Regions from separate parts of the Viridibacillus sp. d25.2 genome, predicted to be linked through region 2. Evidence: a T-box and tRNA genes for the amino acid it is inferred to sense, from the RefSeq annotation. Region 2 holds a T-box; the other holds one or more tRNA genes.
The links. The T-box of region 2 lies ahead of pheS (phenylalanine--tRNA ligase subunit alpha). A T-box ahead of a tRNA ligase gene usually reads a tRNA of that ligase, here a tRNA-Phe.

Region 1 (6,576 bases), 460 kb from region 2:
TCGGGTAAGTTCCGACCCGCACGAAAGGCGTAACGATCTGGGCACTGTCTCAACGAGAGACTCGGTGAAATTATAGTACCTGTGAAGATGCAGGTTACCCGCGACAGGACGGAAAGACCCCGTGGAGCTTTACTGTAGCCTGATATTGAATTTTGATACAGCTTGTACAGGATAGGTAGGAGCCAGAGATTCCGGAGCGCCAGCTTCGGAGGAGGCGTTGGTGGGATACTACCCTAGCTGTATTGAACTTCTAACCCATGCCCCTTAGCGGGGTAGGAGACAGTGTCAGGCGGGCAGTTTGACTGGGGCGGTCGCCTCCTAAAGAGTAACGGAGGCGCCCAAAGGTTCCCTCAGAATGGTTGGAAATCATTCGTAGAGTGTAAAGGCATAAGGGAGCTTGACTGCGAGACCTACAAGTCGAGCAGGGTCGAAAGACGGGCTTAGTGATCCGGTGGTTCCGCATGGAAGGGCCATCGCTCAACGGATAAAAGCTACCCCGGGGATAACAGGCTTATCTCCCCCAAGAGTCCACATCGACGGGGAGGTTTGGCACCTCGATGTCGGCTCATCGCATCCTGGGGCTGTAGTCGGTCCCAAGGGTTGGGCTGTTCGCCCATTAAAGCGGTACGCGAGCTGGGTTCAGAACGTCGTGAGACAGTTCGGTCCCTATCCGTCGTGGGCGTAGGAAATTTGAGAGGAGCTGTCCTTAGTACGAGAGGACCGGGATGGACACACCGCTGGTGTACCAGTTGTTCTGCCAAGGGCATCGCTGGGTAGCTATGTGTGGACGGGATAAGTGCTGAAAGCATCTAAGCATGAAGCCCCCCTCAAGATGAGATTTCCCATTACGCAAGTAAGTAAGATCCCTCAAAGACGATGAGGTAGATAGGTTCGAGGTGGAAGTGTGGCGACATACGGAGCTGACGAATACTAATAGATCGAGGACTTAACCAAATTTTACTTAACAAACTTCAATGTAATTTATCCAGTTTTGAGAGAATAATAAAAAACTTTTCTAAAATAGCAAAAAACACTTGCTAAAATTTAAAAAAGATGATATAATTATTCTTGTCCTTAGGTAATACAATAGTCTAGTGGCGATGGCAAAGAGGTCACACCTGTTCCCATGTCGAACACAGAAGTTAAGCTCTTTAGCGCCGATGGTAGTTGGGGGTCTCCCCCTGTGAGAGTAGGACGTTGCTAGGCGATCATATTATTCCGAAGTAGCTCAGTGGTAGAGCATCCGGCTGTTAACCGGACGGTCGTAGGTTCGAGTCCTACCTTCGGAGCCATTTTTGGAGAGCTGTCCGAGTGGCCGAAGGAGCACGGTTGGAAACCGTGTAGGCGAGTAACCTTGTCTCAAGGGTTCAAATCCCTTGCTCTCCGCCATACACATTCTCATTTATTAAATGGCCCCTTGGTCAAGCGGTTAAGACACCGCCCTTTCACGGCGGTAACACGGGTTCGAATCCCGTAGGGGTCACCATTTATAACATTATACGGAGGATTAGCTCAGCTGGGAGAGCACCTGCCTTACAAGCAGGGGGTCGGCGGTTCGATCCCGTCATCCTCCACCATTTAAATTAATAATACCATTATCGCGGGGTGGAGCAGTTCGGTAGCTCGTCGGGCTCATAACCCGAAGGTCACAGGTTCAAATCCTGTCCCCGCAACCAAATGGTCCGGTAGTTCAGTTGGTTAGAATGCCTGCCTGTCACGCAGGAGGTCGCGGGTTCGAGTCCCGTCCGGACCGCCATTTTTTAAAAAAGAATATTAAATTATTATGGGTCAGTAGCTCAGTTGGTAGAGCATTAGATTGAAGCTCTAAGTGTCGGCGGTTCGATTCCGTCCTGACCCACCATAATAATGCCGGTGTAGCTCAGTTGGTAGAGCAACTGACTTGTAATCAGTAGGTCGAGGGTTCGACTCCTTTCGCCGGCACCATGTTTTTCTGGAGGGGTAGCGAAGAGGCTAAACGCGGCGGACTGTAAATCCGCTCCTTCGGGTTCGGCGGTTCGAATCCGTCCCCCTCCACCATTTTTTTATTTTAGGGGCATAGTTTAACGGTAGAATAGAGGTCTCCAAAACCTTTGATGTGGGTTCGATTCCTACTGCCCCTGCCAATTTAATTTTATAATGGCGGTTGTGGCGAAGTGGTTAACGCACCTGATTGTGGTTCAGGCATTCGTGGGTTCGATTCCCATCAGTCGCCCCATTTAATTTTTGACAATAAAATGATTGAAATATAATAATAATATTATGGCGGTTGTGGCGAAGTGGTTAACGCACCTGATTGTGGTTCAGGCATTCGTGGGTTCGATTCCCATCAGTCGCCCCATATTATTGGGGTATAGCCAAGCGGTAAGGCAACGGATTTTGATTCCGTCATGCCCTGGTTCGAATCCAGGTACCCCAGTTAAATTTGCGGAAGTAGTTCAGTGGTAGAACACCACCTTGCCAAGGTGGGGGTCGCGAGTTCGAACCTCGTCTTCCGCTCCATTTTTTATTTACGGCGGCATAGCCAAGTGGTAAGGCACAGGTCTGCAACACCTCTACCACCGGTTCAAATCCGGTTGCCGCCTCCAATTATTTTTAAAATATCTACATATTGCATATAATAATATTATGCCGGTGTGGCGGAATTGGCAGACGCGCACGACTCAAAATCGTGTTCTTTCGAGAGTGTCGGTTCGACCCCGACCACCGGTATCTAAAGTAACTTGAAACCCTTGATATATCAGGGGTTTCTTTTTTTTGTAGAAAATTTGTAGAAAGAACATTATAGTTGATATAAAATATTTTTAAACTGTTATCGTTTCTATTTAAAGGGAGATGGTAGTATCATGGTAAATATGAAAGAAGCTGTTGAAAATCAAGAAGTTCAATGTTTAGTACACTTCACTAACGCTTTGTTCAACAATCGGGCCATTTAATTGAATAACACTTCTAAATTAAAAATAGGATTTTATGTTAGTCTTGATGTGAGTTTGTGAAACAGTGTACTTAAGCTAACGAGGCAGGTTAGTTCAATAAGAAACTTCAAAGTAATAGGTGAATTAATACTAAAATATGGTAAAACAATTAGTTGAATAGTCTGTTTTGCCATGTAGAACGGAGATCCATCTGAATCCCCGCAAATCAAATTTTCTCTGAAAAGTGTGAAGTGAAAATGTCCCCTGAGGGCTATTATTTGCCTGTTACCACATTTGAAGTGGAGACGGACAAGTGCGGGTGCTTTCCCCTCAATTTTTTTAATTAGGAATAGTATACTTTTTCTACTTTATATAATGTCTGCTCGATAGTCGAGCAGAGAACGGCATCCACTTTGTAAAATTTAACTCGAAAGTATAAACTTTTCAAAAAGTTCTTTATATTATTTTTTTGCTTAAAGGCAGGGAGAAATTCTGAATTTTTCTCCACATCACCAAAACTTTGAATCCATTGCTCTACATAAGTCTGACTAAGTATTTTTCTATTTAAAACACTAATTATGGATTTTACCATTCTCTCATCTTCCCCATCGGAGTAAATTCGATCTGTTATGGTCATCTTTTCGTAAACCAAATCGAGGATAGTTAAGAGGTCATTTTTATCCAGTTCGGAACATTGAGCCAAATCTTCTAAAGCATCTGCTGCATGGGCTATAGCATGAGCCCAGCCTTTTTCTTCGTCATACCCACGGTAATCTCGTTCTTCTTGTACATTGTAAAATACTTTCTCTTTTATCTGATGAATTTGCTCTCTTGAGAGAAATGGTGATTCTCTATGCCTTATGAAGAAGAGCGGTATGACTAGCATGGAGAAAGATCGAGTGAAGACAGAGTCTGTATTTGTTTCACCAAGCTTAAAAAGCAAATGGTTTTTATCCAAAACAACCGGTAGAAGTTGTTCTAGTTCGTTTGCTGTTAGAGAATTATCAGGAATCCAATGTGATAAGGTTGTATAAATTAGCTCATCACGTAGTTGGGCATCCAAAGAACCGATGTTATTTATCATTTCTAGTATCAACTGGAATGTATCGGGGGGTGCTTGGTACCCATTTTCTTTTATTAATATCAACTTTTCTTTTAAATTCATTTTACACGCTCCTACTAGAAATTTTCTGAACTAACTTTTTCAAGGGTTTCTACTGACTATACGGCTTCTTCCCGTACCCTTCTTCCCTTACTATAAGGTACAGATAGGATCAGAGACAATCCGCAATAGCATAATAATTTTCATGATTTTCCTTGTAAGTTAATAGTTAGATAGTCATAATTTGTATATTAAATCAAATTAATCCAAAGCGCAATAACTATGGAATTTAAATTTTGGGCGTGAAGAACATCTACTGAAGCAATAATTACAGTCGATCTAACTGAAATTCACTACAAAATAAAAGGATTGTTTACTTGATAAATAATAAAATATTAAGAAAAGAAAATATTCAGGAAATATTATCGTTGTCACCTACACAGCAAGGACTACACTTTAAATATCAGATGGATCCTAAATCGAGCGAATACATGGAACAGGTTGTCCTAAAAATTAAAGGAGATATAACTGATAAAGAGATTGAAAGAGTATGGCATCACTTGATTAGCACTTATGATGGTTTGCGTTCTATTAATAAATGGTCAGCAAGAATTAGCAGAGAGCAACATGTACTTGGATTATGATTAGTCCCAATGCAGAGTATACAAGTGGAGTGGACAGGTTACTCTAAGTTAGACAAATAAAATAAGGGCTAGTACACTTACTCTAACAATCAAAAAGGAGCGTGCTATCCGATGAGACAAAAACGCCGAACGTTTACTGCTGAATTTAAATTACAAATGGTGCAGCTTTATGAGAACGGAAAATCACGTGCAGATATTGTACGTGAATACGACTTAACGCCTTCGGCTCTAGATAGTTGGATTAAAAAGCATCAAAATACCGGTTCCTTTAAAGCAAAAGATAATCGTTCGCCTGAAGAAAACGAACTGATAGAAATGCGTAAAGAACTTCAACGTTTACGGATGGAGAATGATATTTTAAAGCAAGCCGCGCTGATCATGGGACGAAAATAGATGTGATTCGAAACAACACTCACAAATATTCGGTATCAGCAATGTGCGACGTCCTTGAAATTCCACGTAGTACATATTATTACTACGCAAGTTTACGTGAAGATGAACAAAAAGCAGCCGATGAAATCGAGTTAACGGAGTGTATTTTGACTATCTTCAAAGCAAGCCGTAGTAATTACGGTACACGTAAAATTAAGAAGGAACTTGAGAAGCAAGAGAAAATCGTTTCTCGACGTCGGATTGGTCGTATCATGAAGCAACTAGGTCTTACCTCAAACTATACAGTAGCGCAATTTAAACCTTATAAGGAAACATGTAATGAAGCACCTATTGGAAATGTGCTTGCCCGTGAATTTCAGCAAGAACAAGAACTTGCCGTCCTAGTTAGTGATTTAACGTACGTTCGTGTTCTTAATAAATGGCACTACGTCTGTCTATTTGTCGACTTATTTAATCGTGAACTGGTCGGATATAGTGCTGGTTCACATAAGAACGCCGTTCTTGTTTACCAAGCTTTAAGTCGGATTAAAGGAAACTTAACAAATGTACAAATGTTTCATAGTGATCGTGGGAAAGAATTTGATAATCACCTGATTTCAGAAGCTGTTGAAGCTTTTGGAATGACACGTTCGTTAAGTACAAAAGGATGTCCTTATGACAATGCCGTGGCTGAAAGAACATTTAGGAGCTTCAAAACGGAATTTATTTACCAACGCTCTTTTACTTCTCTTGAACAACTTGAACTTGAACTTCGAGACTATGTGAATTGGTTTAACAATATTCGAATTCATCAAACTTTGGACTATAAAACGCCCGTTGAATTTAAACAACAGACCTTATAATAGTTGTCTAGTTTAGTGTTGACAGTTCAGTCTGGATTGGTATGAGAGTATCTTATTCCTTCCTTATTTCCAACAACAATAAATTCTGCGCCTGACTCCTGCTGAATCGGTTGAACGATGCCCTGGATTACTGAAGAAGGATCCTCCAATGCAAATGCTTCCTTAATTTCTGGTATATTTGCTACACTATGGGCAAGACTCAATGCTCTTTTGCCGATTTGATCCTCCGCCATATCCGATATAAAACGCTCTAGGAATACTGAGAAGATTATCCAAATACTAATAATCAATAAGCTAATAAGCAGAATCATTTTCATTCTTAAATTGAATTTTATATTTAGAAATCGTTTCATCGTTTCAAACTCCTCAAAGCCCTTATTAAAATAATCTCATTATATCATTATATTGCTTTACCTTCTTGAAATGTATCCCCGTGTTTAACCACTCCAAATACCTTTTGAAATTCCGTATGTTCTTTTAATTGTACCTGTAAAATGTTCTGAATAAATCACATCACAATTTTCAGTTTGCCATAGCCAATATGTACTTTTATTTTGCAAAAGACAATTGTTGAGGTGAATAGTTTTGTTAGAACTTTGACTATCTAAAAATAAAATGATATATCAAGATATAGCAAATCTATATAGTGTATCATATCAAAAAATTATTAGATTAATTAAAAC
Region 2 (6,576 bases):
ATGCCTTAAGCATTTAACGGAATTTAACACGCATCCAGTGATGGACCGTACTTTCTCGTTAGATGAAGCAGAACAAGCGCTTGAATATTTAAAAGAAAACCATCAGTTTGGCAAAATAACTATAACGATTTAAAAATTAAAGGCGGTATACATTTTATGAAAAGAATAGAATCACCACAAAATTCACTAGTTAAGTATTGGAAAAAGCTAGTGACAACTAGAAAAGAACGTGAACGTTCTGGGGAATTTATCGTTGAAGGTTTCCATTTAGTTGAAGAAGCAATTAAAAACAATGGTGAGGTACTAACAATTATTGTTCGTGAAGGTGTGGACATTCCACACTCTTGGAATATCGATGACATTTTTGTTGTAGAAGTAACACAACCAATCGCAAAAGAATTGTCTGAAACAGAACACCCTCAAGGTATATTCGCACAATGTAAACAACGTGAGGTAACGGAAGAAGAACAAGCAGGCTGGACAAAATTATTATTAATCGATGCAGTTCAAGATCCAGGTAACGTAGGTACAATGATTCGTACTGCAGATGCTGCTGGTATTGATGCTGTTATTCTTGGCAAAGGCTCAGCTGATGCTTTTAATCCAAAAACAGTACGCTCTGCTCAAGGTTCACATTTCCATATACCAGTTGTAAAAGGGGAATTGGGAGACTGGATTGACAGTTTACAAAATCGTCTAATTCCTGTAATTGGGACAGCTTTAGATAATGCAGTAGTATATTCTGAAGTAAAAAAAGGCGATAAATTTGCACTTATTATGGGCAATGAAGGTAATGGTATTCACCCAGACTTACTGGCAAAAACTGATGCAAATGTTATCATTCCGATTTTAGGGCAAGCTGAATCTTTAAACGTAGCAGTAGCTTCTGGGATTTTGTTATATAACTTCTCAGTTTCAGCAAAGTGACCTTGAAGAAAACAATTTAGTTGCGTATAATGATTATTATTGCATACAATAATTAATAATATTTTAAATGCTTCGATCGGAAAAAGTATATGTTTCTACACTTTTTAGGGAGTGCCCGCCAAAGACTGCAAGCGTGCATAAAGTTGTGTTACATGGAAGTTCACTCCGTTAGCAGCCACCGGGACCAGCAATTGCTGTAAAGGTTGGCCGGTTTAGAGCCGTTATTTCAATGAAGTGATTGTACTTATGTACAATAACTAGGGTGGTACCGCGAACTATGTCCTCGTCCCTTTTTAGGGGGCGAGTTTTTTTGTGCGAATTTTTTTAGCTACTTGAAAAGAAGGTTTGCATGAAAAGTAAAAACAACCTGTTTTTACTTTTCGATATTGAAAGGAGGAATTTAAATGGCAATGGAAGAACAATTAAATCAGCTAAAAGAAGAAGCTTTAGCGAAAATTGCAGCGGCATCAAACTCTAAAGAGTTGAATGATGTGCGTGTTGCTTATTTAGGAAAAAAAGGTCCGATTACGGATTTATTAAAAGGGATGGGTAAACTTCCAGCAGAGGAACGTCCTAAAATGGGTGCATTAGTAAACGTGGTACGTCAAGAAGTGACTGAGGTGCTTGAAGCACGTGCACAATTACTAGAAGAAAAAGCAATCCAAGAACAACTTGAAAAAGAATCTATCGATGTAACTTTACCAGGGAGATCTTTAAAAGTAGGTAATAAACACCCGCTGACAAAGGTAGTTGAAGAAATTGAAGACTTATTCATCAGCATGGGTTATGAAATTGCAGAAGGTCCAGAAGTTGAAAAAGACTATTATAACTTTGAAGCATTGAACTTACCAAAAGGTCACCCTGCTCGTGATATGCAAGATACATTCTATATTTCTGAAGAAATTTTACTTCGTACACAGACTTCTCCTGTTCAAGCACGTACAATGGAAAAAAAACAAGGTGCCGCAGTGAAAATAATCTGTCCAGGTAAAGTGTTCCGCCGTGATAATGACGATGCTACTCACTCGCATCAATTCAATCAGATTGAAGGACTTGTAATAAGTGAGAACATTACAATGAGTGACCTAAAAGGTACTTTGGATCTTTTCGCTAAAAAAATGTTTGGTCAAGAACGTGAAATTCGTTTACGTCCAAGTTTCTTCCCATTCACTGAACCTTCAGTAGAGATGGATATCTCTTGTTTCAAATGTGGTGGAGATGGTTGTAGCTTATGTAAAAAAACAGGTTGGATTGAAATTTTAGGTGCTGGTATGGTACATCCAAACGTCCTAGAAATGGCAGGTTATGATCCTAAGAAAGTTTCAGGCTTTGCATTTGGTATGGGACAAGAACGTATTGCAATGTTGAAATATGGGGTGGATGATATCCGTCATTTCTACACAAATGACATTAGATTCTTATCGCAATTCCATCGCACAGAACAGTAAGGAGGGGAAATCATGCTAGTATCATTAAAGTGGTTAGAACAATATGTAGATTTACAAGGCCTTGAGCCAGCAGTTTTAGCAGAAAAAATTACACGCGCTGGTATTGAAGTTGACGGTATAGCAGACTTAGCAGAAGGCATGAAAAAGCTAATGGTCGGCGAAGTAAAAGAAAAAGTAAAACATCCAGAAGCGGATAAATTAAATATTTGCCAAGTTGATTTTGGTGAAGAGGAATTATCACAAATCGTATGTGGAGCTCCAAACGTAGCAGTTGGCCAAAAAGTTATCGTTGCTCGTCCAGGTGCTCATTTACCAGGTGGTAAAATCAAAAAAGCCAAACTTCGTGGTGAAGTATCAAACGGTATGATTTGTTCATTACAAGAACTGGGTATCGAAGGTAAATTAGTACCGAAAGCTTACAGTGAAGGTATTTTTGTATTACCTGCAGAAACGCCAGTAGGGGCTGACCCACTTGAAGTGCTTGGTCTATATGACACAGTGCTTGAACTTGGTTTAACACCAAACCGTTCTGATGCTATGAGTATGTTAGGTGTTGCTTATGAAGTGGGTGCAATTCTTTCAGAGGATATTAAATTACCGGAATTAGATTATACAGAATCAGCTGAAAAAGCTGCTGATTATTTAAATCTTCGTGTAGATGCACCAGCAGAAAACCCTATGTATGTAGCAAAAGTTGTGAAAAACGTCAAAGTTACTGAGTCTCCATTATGGTTACAACAACGTCTAATGGCAGCTGGTGTTCGCCCACATAACAATGTAGTTGACGTAACAAATTACATTTTAATGGAATATGGTCAACCGCTTCATGCATTTGACTATGACCGTTTAGGAACAGGTGAAATTGTTGTTCGTCTTGCAAATGAAGGCGAAAAAATTACGACTCTTGATGATAAAGAACGTACATTAAATGCAAAAAACCTTGTTATTACAAATGGAAAAGAACCTGTCGCAGTAGCTGGTGTTATGGGTGGTTTAAACTCAGAAGTACATGATGGAACAACAACAGTTGTCATTGAATCTGCATACTTCGAAGGTTTATCAGTACGTTATACATCAAAAGACTTAGGCTTACGTAGTGATGCAAGTGCACGTTTCGAAAAAGGACTTGATCCAAACCGTGTTATTCCTGCAGCAGAACGTGCAGCAAAATTATTAGCAGAATTAGCTGGTGGAGAAGTATTAGCTGGATCAGTTGTTTTTGATGAATTGGATAAAACACCTTCAAAAGTAATCGTGTCTCCTGACTTTATCAATGCTCGTCTTGGTATGAAGATTTCTTTAGATGATATGGTATCAATTTTAAAACGTTTAAAATTTGATGTTGAAACTGCGAATGGCATGCTTTATGTAGATGCACCAACTCGCCGTCAAGATATTAAAATTGAAGAAGATATTGTGGAGGAAATCGCACGCCTTTACGGCTATGATGAAATTCCAGCAACAATGCCAATTGGCGAATCGACACCAGGCGGTTTAACAACTTATCAAGCAAAACGTCGTATCGTGCGTTCTTACTTAGAAAGTGCGGGTCTTTACCAAGCACTTACTTATTCATTAACATCTGAAGCACTTTCACAAAAATATGCTATAGAAACAGCTTCAGTTACAAAATTGTTAATGCCAATGAGTGAAGAACGTAGCACATTACGTCAAAGTTTGATTCCACATTTAGTGGAAGCAGCTTCTTATAATATCGCTCGTCAAGCGGATACTGTAGCACTTTATGAAGTGGATTCTGTATTCTTAGGTTTAACTGAGGAAGGGCTGCCACTTGAAGAAGAGCATGTAGCAGCTGTTATCACAGGAAAATGGGTAGATCATGCTTGGCAAGGTGAGCATAAACAAGTAGATTTCTTCGTATTAAAAGGAATCGTGGAAGGGTTATTTGATCGCCTAGGTTTAGCAGATGCAGTAACATATGAACGTGCAACTGTAGATGGCTTACACCCAGGACGTACTGCTAGCGTATTATTAAATGGCAACCGCATCGGTTTAATCGGTCAATTGCACCCGACTGAACAAAAAGCTAGTGGCTTAAAAGAAACATACGTAATGGAGATGAACTTAGCAGCTATTTTAGACGCATCTATTGAAGCGCTAGTTTACGTTCCAGTTCCACGTTTCCCATCGATGTCACGTGATATTGCACTAGTTGTTGATAGAAGCACAGCAGCAGCTGATCTTGAAGCAATCATCCGTCAAGCAGGTGGCACATTATTGAAAGATGTTCGTGTCTTCGATTTATATGAAGGAGACAAAATGGAAGAAGGCAAGAAATCAGTAGCCTTCTCATTACAATACTTTGAACCTGAGCGTACTTTAACAGATGAAGAAGTAGTAGCAGCACATGAAGAAGTGTTAAAAGCATTAGCAGAAGCGAATGCGCAAATTCGTTAATAAATAGATTTCCATACTAAATACCTGATCAGACGAACTGTCTTGATCAGGTGTTTTTTATATTATCCTTTTCATGGAAGTTTCAATCTGTTATATTTATTGTATAACAAAAAGAGGTGAGCAGGATGAGTTCATTATTAATGATGCTTTTACCAATTATAATTATTCAGTTTATTTTGATGATTGTTGCTTTAATCGATCTAGTGAAAATCCCGCAAACAAATGGTCCAAAATGGCTGTGGGCTATTGTTATTGTCTGTGGAAATATTATTGGTTCGATTATTTACTTTATCTTCGGGAGGAAACAAGTATGAGCCAGTTATTACAAGTTTCAGCGTTGCAAAAGAATTATGGACAGCATGAAGTGATTAAAAATATATCTTTTGAGTTAACAAAAGGCACGGCAACTGCTTTGATTGGACCCAATGGAGCAGGTAAAACAACGATATTATCGATGCTTGCTGGGTTATTAAAACCGACAAGTGGACACATTCAATTCGATGGAATGGCGGGAGACCCAAGAGCATCTATTGGTTTTTTGCCACAGTATCCACAGTTTAATACTTGGCTCACAGCGAGTGAATTTCTAATTATGGCTGCACGATTAAGTGGGTTGACTGCACAAGTTGCGAAAGAAGAGTCAGAGAAAATGCTTCAGTTCGTTGGCTTAAAAGATGCAGCAAATAAGAAAATTGGCACGTTCTCGGGCGGTATGAAACAAAGACTAGGTCTAGTTCAAGCAATTATACATAAACCTAAATTGCTTTTATTGGATGAGCCAGTATCCGCACTTGACCCAGCTGGACGCCTAGATATGATGAATTTGATGAAATCGCTACAAAAAGAAATGACGATTTTATATTCAACTCATATTTTGAATGATGCTGAGCAAATGACAGATCAGTTATTATTCTTGAAAGCTGGCAAGTTAGTTGAGCAAGGTTCACTAAATGATGTAAAAGCAAAATATGAACATCGTCAAATTATAGTGGAATTTAAAGAGGCTGAAGCGGCTGCTCAATTTGTAGTGAATAGTTCATTCAGTACAGAGCAACAAGGCAACATCGTAATTTTGCAAACAGATGAAATGCAACAAGTTATTCAGGAGTTAGCAAAAGGATACTTTGCAATTCGCAAAGTCGAGCAGCAATCTGCTAGCTTAGAGGAAATCTTCATGAAGGTGGCGAAACTATGATGCAATGGTGTGTGCTTTTACAAAAAGAATGGCGTGATCATGTACGTAGCTTAAAGATTTTATGGATTCCACTTGTGTTTATGTTATATGGCATTATGCAGCCAGTAACACTATATTACATGGAAGATATTATGAAGGCTGTTGGCAATATGCCTGAGGGTTTTGATATGGGTATGACAGATATGACATCACTTGAAGTAATAGCATCTACAGTTGGTCAGTTCCATCTCATTGTTGCACTTATATTTGTTTTAAGCTTTATGGGGAGTATTAGTAAGGAAAGAAAAAATCGAACAGCCGCGCTACTGTATGTACGACCAATTTCTTTTTCTTCGTATTACTTCAGTAAGTGGTCTGGAGCAACACTTGTTGCGCTCTTTAGTACAATAATAGGCTTATTAGCAAGTTGCTATTATACAGTGATTTTATATGATGAGGTAGATGTTTGGCGGATAGCAGCCCTCATTGGCACGTATAGTCTATGGGTAGTGTTCGTAGTGACTGTCACAATTACATCAAGTGCATTGTTCTCTACGGGTGTTGCCGGTACGCTAGCAATTTTTCTAACTTTTTTTCTACAGTTAATCG

Region 1: it encodes a tRNA-Phe, which carries the amino acid that the T-box ahead of pheS (phenylalanine--tRNA ligase subunit alpha) is inferred to sense. The anticodon was not compared.

What each region holds. Positions count from the first base shown of each region.
Region 1 is NZ_CM196652.1:792,957-799,532, forward strand. Features, by position in the region: rRNA gene ACZLO7_RS03905 (23S ribosomal RNA) at 1-954, shown strand, start outside; rRNA gene rrf (5S ribosomal RNA) at 1,091-1,206, shown strand; tRNA gene ACZLO7_RS03915 (tRNA-Asn) at 1,218-1,292, shown strand; tRNA gene ACZLO7_RS03920 (tRNA-Ser) at 1,298-1,389, shown strand; tRNA gene ACZLO7_RS03925 (tRNA-Glu) at 1,412-1,486, shown strand; tRNA gene ACZLO7_RS03930 (tRNA-Val) at 1,502-1,577, shown strand; tRNA gene ACZLO7_RS03935 (tRNA-Met) at 1,600-1,676, shown strand; tRNA gene ACZLO7_RS03940 (tRNA-Asp) at 1,680-1,756, shown strand; tRNA gene ACZLO7_RS03945 (tRNA-Phe) at 1,786-1,861, shown strand; tRNA gene ACZLO7_RS03950 (tRNA-Thr) at 1,869-1,944, shown strand; tRNA gene ACZLO7_RS03955 (tRNA-Tyr) at 1,954-2,037, shown strand; tRNA gene ACZLO7_RS03960 (tRNA-Trp) at 2,050-2,123, shown strand; tRNA gene ACZLO7_RS03965 (tRNA-His) at 2,140-2,215, shown strand; tRNA gene ACZLO7_RS03970 (tRNA-His) at 2,263-2,338, shown strand; tRNA gene ACZLO7_RS03975 (tRNA-Gln) at 2,345-2,416, shown strand; tRNA gene ACZLO7_RS03980 (tRNA-Gly) at 2,425-2,499, shown strand; tRNA gene ACZLO7_RS03985 (tRNA-Cys) at 2,512-2,585, shown strand; tRNA gene ACZLO7_RS03990 (tRNA-Leu) at 2,628-2,709, shown strand; gene ACZLO7_RS03995 (DUF2785 domain-containing protein) at 3,256-4,077, opposite strand; gene ACZLO7_RS04000 (condensation domain-containing protein) at 4,392-4,658, shown strand; one part of gene ACZLO7_RS04005 (IS3 family transposase) at 4,770-5,049, shown strand; one part of gene ACZLO7_RS04005 (IS3 family transposase) at 5,049-5,893, shown strand; gene ACZLO7_RS04010 (hypothetical protein) at 5,920-6,246, opposite strand.
Region 2 is NZ_CM196652.1:1,255,842-1,262,417, forward strand. Features, by position in the region: gene ACZLO7_RS06190 (zinc-binding dehydrogenase) at 1-133, shown strand, start outside; gene ACZLO7_RS06195 (TrmH family RNA methyltransferase) at 157-927, shown strand; T-box leader at 991-1,221, shown strand; gene pheS (phenylalanine--tRNA ligase subunit alpha) at 1,338-2,375, shown strand; gene pheT (phenylalanine--tRNA ligase subunit beta) at 2,388-4,793, shown strand; gene ACZLO7_RS06210 (PLD nuclease N-terminal domain-containing protein) at 4,919-5,107, shown strand; gene ACZLO7_RS06215 (ABC transporter ATP-binding protein) at 5,104-5,988, shown strand; gene ACZLO7_RS06220 (ABC transporter permease subunit) at 5,985-6,576, shown strand, end outside.